DNA from 3 places in the Streptomyces sp. NPDC058279 genome. Region 2 is predicted to be linked to each of the others. Evidence: predicted binding sites of a transcription regulator. Region 2 holds the regulator's gene; each other region holds the start of a gene.

Region 1 (3,269 bases), on a different contig from region 2:
CCAGGTCGACGACGTTGCCGCGCATCAGGAAGGCCTTGAAGCCCGCCAGGACGCTCTCGTTCTTCTTGCTCACGACTGAGCCTCATCTCGCATCTACGGAACACGGAGCCGACGGTTCCGAAAACTACGGCAGTCGGGCCCCCGCGTGTCCAATCGATGCCCGCCCCGAGGCGGCCCGACCGCGCGCTTGTCCGATTCAGCACAACGTCACCGCCAGCCGTGCCACACTGCCCGCGCCCACGAGGGCCCGCGCGGTCTCCCGGGGCACGGACAGGACCACCAGGGCCCCGCCGTCGCCCGACGCCTTCTCCGGCTCCGGCACCCCGGCGACCCGAGCACCGACCGCCACCACCCGGGGCGGTCCCGCCCGCTCCGCCGCCACCACGTCCACCCGGTCACCGGGTCGCAGCAGCCGCACGGTGGCCCCGTCGGCGATGCGCACGGGCGCCGACACCATCCGCACCACCGCCGGTGGCGGTTTCGCCTCCGGCGGTCCGGCGCCCCGCGAGGCCCGCGCCTCCGTCCCGCCCACCACCAGCGCAGCCGCCACCACGGCCAGCCCGGCCGCCCCGGCCCGCCGCCGGCGTCGCAAGGCGCGCCTGAGCCGGTCCCCGCCCCGCCCCACCCGCAGCGGCGGGAAGGGCGGCACGGGCCGCGCGGGCGCGGACGTGGAAGACGCAGAAGACGTGGAAGACGTGGAAGAAGGGGACGAAGGCGCCGAAGGGGACGCGGAGAGGTACCCGGACATGCTGAACACCGCCTGGCTGTGAGTTCGGTGTCCGGACCCGGCGTCCGGACACCCCTCACGATCCGCCCCGGCGGCGTATCCCGCTCGCGCCTGTGGACGGTCCCCAGGTTGTGGAAAACCCCGTCACCCCGAGGGGTGGGGGCGCGTCGCTACGGCAGCGCGATGCCCAGGTCCCAGCCGTCGTGCGCGTGCGTGCACAGGCAGTCCCGGGACTCCGTCCGCGGCAGGGCCGCGACCGCGTCGAACAGGACCTCCCGCAGCCGCCCGACGTTCTCGCCGAACACCTTCAGCACCTCCGTGTGGGAGACGCCCTCGCCCGTCTCGGCGCCCGCGTCCAGGTCCGTGACCAGGGCCATCGAGGTGTAGCAGAGCCCGAGCTCGCGCGCGAGGACGGCCTCCGGGTGCCCCGTCATGCCGACCACGGACCAGCCCATGGCCGCGTGGAAGAGCGACTCGGCGCGCGTCGAGAACCGGGGGCCCTCCACCACGACCATCGTGCCGCCGTCCACCGGCTCCCAACCCCTGCCGCGCGCCGCGCCCATCGCCGCCGCCCGGCCCACCGGGCAGTACGGGTCGGCGAAGGTCGTGTGCACGACGTTGGGCACCGACCCGTCGGGCAGCGGTTCCCCGTCGAAGAAGGTCTGCACGCGGGACTTGGTACGGTCCACCAGTTGGTCCGGCACCAGCAGCGTGCCCGGACCGTACTCGGCCCGCAGTCCGCCCACCGCGCAGGGACCCAGCACCTGACGCACGCCGACCGAGCGGAGCGCCCACAGGTTGGCGCGGTAGTTGATCTTGTGGGGCGGCACGGTGTGGCCGCGCCCGTGCCGCGGCAGGAACGCCACCGACCGGCCGGCCAGCTCGCCCAGGTACAGCGAGTCGCTCGGGGGCCCGTAAGGGGTCTTCACCCGGATTTCGGAGACGTCCTCCAGGAAGGAGTAGAAGCCCGAGCCGCCGATGACACCGATCTCTGCGTTCGCCATACGGTCACATTAGCCGGGCACGCGCAAGGCCCCGCCGCCCAGGAGGGCGGCGGGGCCTTACGGAAATCGGACGGCGTCAGGCGGCCGAGCTGGAACTGCTGCTCGTGCTCGCGCTCGAAGTCGACGACGACGAGGAGGCCGGGGCGGCGGCCGGGGCGGCGGTGGACGCCGCGGCGGGCTTCGTCGCCGGCGTGCTGCTCGACGACGCGCCACGGCTGTCGTTCCGGTAGAAACCGGAGCCCTTGAAGACGATGCCGACCGCGGAGAACACCTTCTTCAGGCGTCCGTCGCAGTTCGGGCACACGGTCAGCGCGTCATCGGTGAACTTCTGCACGGCCTCAAGGCCCTCACCGCACTCGGTGCACTGGTACTGGTAGGTCGGCACGAATTTCCTCCTGGCACTCTCACTCAATGAGTGCTAACGACGCTCCATGGTGACGTATTCCGGCGGAACAGTCCACCGATCTCGGCCGTGCGGTGACCGATACCACCCTCAGACCGTGCTGAGGTCCCGCTGCTGCACCCGGTTCTCGTGGCTCTCGCGGGCCTCCCGGTTCTCCGGGACGCCCGACGAGCCGACGACCCGGCTCGCCGCCTTCGGCGCGAGCTTGGCCCGCAGCGACAGCAGCGTGACCAGCGCCAGCGCCGTGGCGGCGGCCGGCACGAGGAACCCGTACGCGGATCCGTGCGCGTCCGTCAGCCGGCCGGCCACGATCACGGCGATGGCCTGCCCGAAGGCGACCGCGCCGGTCAGCCAGGTGAACGCCTCGGTGCGGGCGTTCGCCGGGATCAGCGACTCGATCATCGTGTAGCCGGTGATCAGGGCCGGGGCGATGCACAGGCCGACGAGCAGCCCCAGCCCGGCCAGCAGGACCATCGAGTCGGCGGTCCACAGCAGCGACGCTGCGGCGGTCAGCCCGATGTAGCCCAGCAGCAGCCGGCGGCGCGGACCGATCTTCCAGGCGACGGCGCCGCAGACGATGCCGGCGATCATGTTGCCCGCCGCGAAGACCCCGTACAGCAGGCCGTTCGCACCCGGGTCGCCCATCTCGTTGGAGAAGGCGGCCATCGAGACCTGCATGCCGCCGAAGACGGCGCCGATCCCGAGGAAGGCGACGATCAGGACGCGCAGACCGGGGAAGGACAGGGCCGCGGCGCGCTTGGTGCCGGTGGCGGTCTGCGCGTGCGCCTTGGGCTGGCCGGCACGCCGGGCGGCGAACAACAGGCCGCCGATCAGCGACAGGGCGGCCTCGGTGATGAGGCCGGCCGAGGGGTGCAGGCCGGTGCACAGCGCGGTCGCGAGGACCGGGCCGACGACGAAGGTGAACTCGTCGGTGACGGACTCGAACGCGGCGGCGGTCGCCAGCAGCGGCGAGCTTCCCCGGGAGCCCTCGGCCTGGGCGGCGTTCCCGCCGAGCGTGGCGGCCCAGCGGGCCCGGACCATCGGGCCGACCTGCGGCACCGAGGCGCCGGCGGGGATCGCGGCGGCGGCGAGGGCCAGGACGGGCGCGCCGAGCAGGGCGAGCGCGGCCAGGGCG
Region 2 (3,269 bases):
GGCGGGTCAGGGTGACCACCGCGCCGTCCAGCAGGAACCCGCGGGGCTCCAGCGGGAAGGCACGGCGCTTGCCGAAGCGGTCCTCCAGGGTCACCGTGCCCGCCTCGCAGGCCACCACCGCGCCGCAGAAGTCGATGCCCGCCACCTCCACCACCAGCCCGGGGTCGGCCGGAACCTCCGGCACGGCCTTGGCGCGCTTCCACTGCGGGGTCAGATCGGGGGAGTACTCACGCATCCGGCCGACGGTACGAGAGAGCCCGCGCTCACGCGCCCGACACGCCGAACCGCCCCGCGAGTGTGGCGCGTTGCGCACGGACGAAGGCCGCGTCGACCACCGCTCCGTGACCCGGCACGTACAGCGCGTCGTCGCCGCCGAGCGCGAGCAGCCGGTCCAGCGCGGCCGGCCATCGCGCCGGGACCGCGTCCGGGCCCGCCTGCGGTGCGCCCGACTCCTCCACCAGGTCCCCGCAGAAGACGACCTCCTGCCCGCCCGGCACGAAGACCGCCAGATCGTGCCGGGTGTGGCCCGGCCCGACGTTCGCCAGCAGCACCTGCACCCCGCCCAGCTCCAGCGTCCACTCGCCCGACACCAGGTGCCGCGGCAGCGGCATCAGGTCCGCCGCCTCGGCGGCCTCCGCCGCCGCCAGTCCCTGCCGGACCGCGTCCTCCCGCAGGGCGTCCCGGTCCAGCGCGAGGTGCGCGTCCAGCCCGACCGCACCGTAGAACTCGGCCCCCGAGAAGGCGGAGCCCCCCAGTACATGATCGAAATGTCCGTGCGTGAATGCGATATGGGTCACGTGGCGACCGGTCAGTCGCTCCGCCTCCGCCCGGATGTCCGCGCCCTCGCGGACACAGGAGCCGGGGTCGATCAGAAGGACCGACTCGTCCCCCACCACCAGCCCCACCGTGCAGTCCCACACCGGCAGTCGGCGTCTTCCGGCCCGCCCGGTCAGCCGTTCCCAGCCCGCCTCTTCCCAACGCACGTCCATGCGGGGACGCTACCCTGGCGGGCCGCCCTTGCCTCCGGCGTACTACCCGGCCGTACACTGACCGGGGGATCTCTGGCACTCGGATGCACAGAGTGCCAACACGGCCCGCCCCGGGCCGGCCGGAAACGACCGCAGCGACGACCCACCGCACTGGAGGTGTGCACGAGTGCTCAGCGAACGCAGGCTCGAAGTGTTGCGCGCCATCGTCCAGGACTACGTGGGGACGGAGGAGCCGGTCGGATCCAAGGCGCTCACCGAACGCCACCGGCTCGGCGTCTCCCCGGCGACGGTCCGCAACGACATGGCCCTGCTGGAGGAGGAGGGGTACATCGCCCAGCCCCACACCAGCGCCGGGCGCATCCCCACCGACAAGGGCTACCGGCTCTTCGTGGACAAGCTGGCGGGGGTCAAGCCGCTGTCGACGCCCGAGCGCCGGGCCATCCAGAACTTCCTCGACGGCGCCGTCGACCTCGACGACGTCGTGGGGCGCACGGTGCGGTTGCTCGCGCAGCTCACCCGGCAGGTCGCCGTCGTCCAGTACCCGAGCCTGACCCGTTCCACCGTCCGGCACGTGGAGCTGCTGTCCCTGGCGCCCGCGCGGCTGATGCTCGTACTGATCACGGACACCGGACGGGTCGAACAGCGGCTCGTCGACTGCCAGACCCCCTTCGCGGAGACTTCGCTCGCCGACCTGCGGGCGCGCCTCAACAGCCGGGTCGTCGGCCGTCGCTTCACCGACGTGCCGCCGCTCGTGCAGGACCTTCCGGAGTCCTTCGAGGCCGAGGACCGGGCGACGGTCAAGGCCGTCCTCGCGACCCTGCGGGAAACGCTGGTGGAGGAGGCGGAGGAACGGCTGATGATCGGCGGTACCGCCAACCTCACGCGATTCGGACATGATTTCCCCCTGACGATCAGGCCGGTGCTGGAAGCGCTGGAGGAGCAGGTCGTGCTCCTCAAGCTGCTGGGCGAGGCCAGTGAGTCGGGGATGGCCGTGAAGATCGGGCATGAGAACGCCTACGAGGGGCTGAACTCCACGTCGGTCGTCTCGGTCGGTTACGGTTCGGGCGGCGAAGCAGTCGCCAAACTCGGCGTGGTCGGACCGACCCGCATGGACTACCCCGGAACGATGGGAGCGGTACGCGCAGTGGCACGTTACGTCGGACAGATCCTGGCGGAGTCGTAAGTGGCCACGGACTACTACGCCGTTCTCGGCGTGCGCCGCGACGCATCGCAGGACGAGATCAAGAAGGCATTCCGTCGCCTCGCGCGCGAACTCCACCCGGACGTGAATCCGGACCCGAAGACGCAGGAGCGCTTCAAGGAGATCAACGCGGCCTACGAGGTCCTCTCGGACCCGCAGAAGAAGCAGGTCTACGACCTCGGCGGCGACCCGCTGTCCTCCTCGGGCGGTGGCGGCGGCGCGGGCGGGTTCGGGGCGGGCGGCTTCGGCAACTTCTCCGACATCATGGACGCCTTCTTCGGCCAGGCGTCGCAGCGCGGACCGCGCTCGCGCACCCGCCGCGGCCAGGACGCCATGATCCGCCTCGACCTGGAGCTGGACGAGGCGGCCTTCGGGACGACCAAGGACATCCAGGTCGACACGGCCGTCGTCTGCACCACCTGCTCCGGTGAGGGCGCCGCCCCCGGCACCTCCGCGCAGACCTGTGACATGTGTCGCGGTCGCGGCGAGGTGTCGCAGGTCACCCGGTCGTTCCTGGGCCAGGTCATGACCTCGCGACCCTGCCCGCAGTGCCAGGGCTTCGGCACCGTCGTCCCGACCCCGTGCCCCGAGTGCGCGGGCGACGGCCGGGTCCGCTCCCGCCGCAGCCTCACCGTCAAGATCCCGGCCGGGGTCGAGAACGGCACCCGGATCCAACTGGCGGGCGAGGGCGAGGTCGGTCCCGGCGGCGGCCCCGCCGGCGACCTGTACGTGGAGATCCACGAGCTGGCGCACCCGACCTTCCAGCGGCGCGGGGACGACCTGCACTGCACGGTCACCATCCCCATGACGGCGGCGGCCCTGGGCACCAAGTGCCCGCTGGAGACGTTGGACGGCCTGGAGGAGATCGACATCCGGCCCGGCACCGGATCCGGCCAGGCGATCCCGCTGCACGGCCGCGGCGTCACGCACCTGCGCGGCGGCGGCCGGGGCGACCTGATCGTCCACGTCGAGGTCACCACCCCCGGCAAGCTGGACGCCCAGCAGGAGGACCTGCTGCGCCAGCTGGCGAAGCTGCGCGGCGAGGAGCGGCCGATGGGCCAGTTCGCGCCGGGCCAGCA
Region 3 (3,269 bases), on a different contig from region 2:
AAGTCGCTGCGCCCGGCGAACTTGATCAGCTCCGGGTGGCCCATGCCGAGCCCGGTACCGGTGATCCCGCCCGTGCCGAAGCTGAACAGCGCCTGCGCCGACTGGTCGGAGGTGACGCCCGGCGGCCGGTCCTTCCAGTAGTAGGACAGCGGATTGAGCCAGGCGGCCACGCGCGCCTTCACGTGCGGCTCCGTCGAGCCCACCACGAACGCGCCGCCCGCCGCCATGACGAGGCCGCAGACGATCCAGCTGGTGCGTTCCGTGGCCACGTACAGCATCACCACGAACACGCCGAAGAAGATGAGCGACGTCCCCAGGTCGCGTTCGAAGACCAGCACCAGCAGCGACAGGATCCAGACGGTGACGATCGGCCCGAGCTGGCGCATCGGCGGCAGCCGCATGCCGAGGAACTTGCGGCCCGTCAGGGCCAGCGAGTCCCGGTGGACGACCAGGTAGCCCGCGAAGAAGATCGCGATCATGATCTTCACGAACTCGCCGGGCTGGAGCGAGAACCCGAACAGGATGATCCAGCGCTTCGCGCCGTAGGTGTCCGCGCCGAAGAAGGCCGGGGCGATGAGCAGCACCAGTGCGACGGCCATCGTGATGTAGATGAACCGCTGTAGCAGCCTGTGGTCGCGCAGCAGCGCCACCACGAGCAGACAGGCGGCGACCCCGACCACGGTCCACATCAACTGGCCGGGCGCGTTCGCGTCCGATCCGTAGCGCTCGATGTACCCCTGGTCGAGGCGGTGGATGAGGACCAGCCCGAGCCCGGTCAGCAGCATGGCGAGGGGGAAGATCAGCGGATCCGCGTACGGCGCGAACCGGCGGATGCCCAGGTGCCCCACCAGCGCGAGCAGCGACAGGCTGATCGTGAAGCCGGTGAGCTGCGGCGGCAGCACGCCGTTCATCGCCAGACCGGCCTGGGCGTGGCCGAAAACGGCGATGCAGATGACGAGAACCAGCAGCAATGCCTCGGTGCGCCGGCGCGCGCCGGCGACCGTCAGCGGCCTCAGTCCCCGCACGGGGTGCCTTCGCCGTCGGTATTAGGGCGTTTTATCTTCATATCCACTACGACGAGGAACCCCTGGTGATGGTTCCTGGGGGCCTGGCGGGGCCTTCCGGAAGGGGGCGATCCGCAATCTCTCGGGTGGCGTGTTGGCACTCCGCTTGACCGAGTGCTAATCGCCGGAATAGTCTCGCACCTGGCACTCGCCCCTGGTGAGTGCCAACACAGCGACAGGCAGGTCCGGCACCCGCGACGACGGATCGACCTGGTCGCCACCTCAGACAGTTAACCCCGGATCTCCGAAGGGGGAGGTCGGATCGTGACGACCGCCAGCTCCAAGGTTGCCATCAAGCCGCTTGAGGACCGCATTGTGGTCCAGCCGCTCGACGCCGAGCAGACCACGGCCTCCGGCCTGGTCATCCCGGACACCGCGAAGGAGAAGCCCCAGGAGGGCGTCGTCCTTGCGGTCGGTCCGGGTCGCTTCGAGGACGGCCAGCGTCTCCCGCTGGACGTCAGCGTCGGCGACATCGTGCTGTACAGCAAGTACGGCGGCACCGAAGTGAAGTACAGCGGCGAGGAGTACCTCGTCCTCTCGGCCCGCGACGTGCTCGCGATCGTCGAGAAGTAAGTCACTTCTCCAGTTTTGCTTTGAGCTGCGCCCCTGGTCACCCTGCTGATGCCGGGGGGCGAGGGGCGTAGTTCGTTCTAGGCGGTGGCGGTCGCGGTGAGCGGCCGAGGATCGCAACGAGAGGACTGAACCGCTCCCATGCCGAAGATTCTGAAGTTCGATGAGGACGCCCGTCGCGCCCTCGAGCGCGGTGTGAACAAGCTTGCCGACACGGTGAAGGTGACGATCGGCCCCAAGGGCCGCAACGTCGTCATCGACAAGAAGTTCGGCGCCCCCACCATCACCAACGACGGTGTCACCATCGCTCGCGAGGTCGAGCTGGACGACCCGTACGAGAACCTGGGCGCCCAGCTCGTGAAGGAGGTGGCGACCAAGACCAACGACATCGCGGGTGACGGCACCACCACCGCCACCGTGCTGGCCCAGGCGCTGGTCCGCGAGGGTCTGCGCAACGTCGCCGCCGGCGCCTCCCCGGCCGCCCTCAAGAAGGGCATCGACGCCGCCGTCAAGGCCGTGTCGCAGGAGCTCCTCGCGACCGCCCGCCCGATCGAGGACAAGTCCGACATCGCCGCCGTGGCCGCGCTCTCCGCGCAGGACCAGCAGGTCGGCGAGCTCATCGCCGAGGCGATGGACAAGGTCGGCAAGGACGGTGTCATCACCGTCGAGGAGTCCAACACCTTCGGCCTGGAGCTGGAGTTCACCGAGGGCATGGCCTTCGACAAGGGCTACCTCTCGCCGTACATGGTCTCCGACCAGGAGCGTATGGAGGCCGTCCTCGACGACCCGTACATCCTGATCAACCAGGGCAAGATCTCCTCCATCCAGGACCTCCTGCCGCTGCTGGAGAAGGTCATCCAGGCCGGCGCCTCCAAGCCGCTGCTGATCATCGCCGAGGACGTCGAGGGCGAGGCCCTGTCGACCCTGGTCGTCAACAAGATCCGCGGCACCTTCAACGCCGTCGCCGTCAAGGCCCCCGGCTTCGGTGACCGCCGCAAGGCGATGCTCCAGGACATGGCCACCCTCACCGGTGCCACCGTCATCGCCGAGGAGGTCGGCCTCAAGCTCGACCAGGCCGGTCTCGACGTCCTGGGTACCGCGCGCCGCGTGACCATCACCAAGGACGACACCACCATCGTCGACGGTGGCGGCAGCTCCGAGGAGGTCCTCGGCCGCGTCAACCAGATCAAGGCCGAGATCGAGTCCACGGACTCCGACTGGGACCGCGAGAAGCTGCAGGAGCGGCTGGCGAAGCTCGCCGGCGGCGTCTGCGTCATCAAGGTCGGCGCCGCCACCGAGGTGGAGCTCAAGGAGAAGAAGCACCGCCTCGAGGACGCCATCTCGGCGACCCGCGCCGCGGTGGAGGAGGGCATCGTCTCCGGCGGTGGCTCCGCCCTCGTCCACGCCGTGAAGGTGCTGGAGGGCAACCTCGGCCTCACCGGTGACGAGGCCACCGGCGTCTCCGTCGTCCGCCGCGCCGCCGTCGAGCCGCTGCGCTGGATCGCCGAGAACGCGGGCCTGGAGGGCTACGTCATCACGGCCAAGGTCGCCGAGCTCGACAAGGGCCAGGGCTTCAACGCCGCGACCGGCGAGTACGGCGACCTGGTCAAGGCCGGCGTCATCGACCCGGTCAAG

What was found. The regulator HrcA, encoded in region 2, represses chaperone genes, less so after heat shock. The targets are predictions, from matches to a motif close to TTNGCACTCNGNNNNNCNGAGTGCNAA.
Region 1: ACFVXJ_RS26765 (FmdB family zinc ribbon protein) is a predicted target of HrcA. The motif match lies at 2,127-2,153, and genes of this name have one in related genera.
Region 3: groES (co-chaperone GroES) is a predicted target of HrcA. The motif match lies at 1,159-1,185, and genes of this name have one in related genera.

What each region holds. Positions count from the first base shown of each region.
Region 1 covers NZ_JBHVYA010000019.1:19,036-22,304, forward strand. Annotated here, with positions in the region: gene mscL (large conductance mechanosensitive channel protein MscL) at 1-73, opposite strand, end outside; gene ACFVXJ_RS26750 (hypothetical protein) at 197-442, opposite strand; gene ACFVXJ_RS26755 (hypothetical protein) at 435-770, shown strand; gene ACFVXJ_RS26760 (S-methyl-5'-thioadenosine phosphorylase) at 898-1,731, opposite strand; gene ACFVXJ_RS26765 (FmdB family zinc ribbon protein) at 1,808-2,116, opposite strand; gene ACFVXJ_RS26770 (MFS transporter) at 2,225-3,269, opposite strand, start outside.
Region 2 covers NZ_JBHVYA010000002.1:497,091-500,359, reverse strand. Annotated here, with positions in the region: gene ACFVXJ_RS07085 (DUF3097 domain-containing protein) at 1-235, opposite strand, end outside; gene ACFVXJ_RS07080 (MBL fold metallo-hydrolase) at 264-989, opposite strand; gene hrcA (heat-inducible transcriptional repressor HrcA) at 1,156-2,172, shown strand; gene dnaJ (molecular chaperone DnaJ) at 2,173-3,269, shown strand, end outside.
Region 3 covers NZ_JBHVYA010000007.1:229,278-232,546, forward strand. Annotated here, with positions in the region: gene ACFVXJ_RS16475 (FtsW/RodA/SpoVE family cell cycle protein) at 1-1,025, opposite strand, end outside; gene groES (co-chaperone GroES) at 1,329-1,637, shown strand; gene groL (chaperonin GroEL) at 1,776-3,269, shown strand, end outside.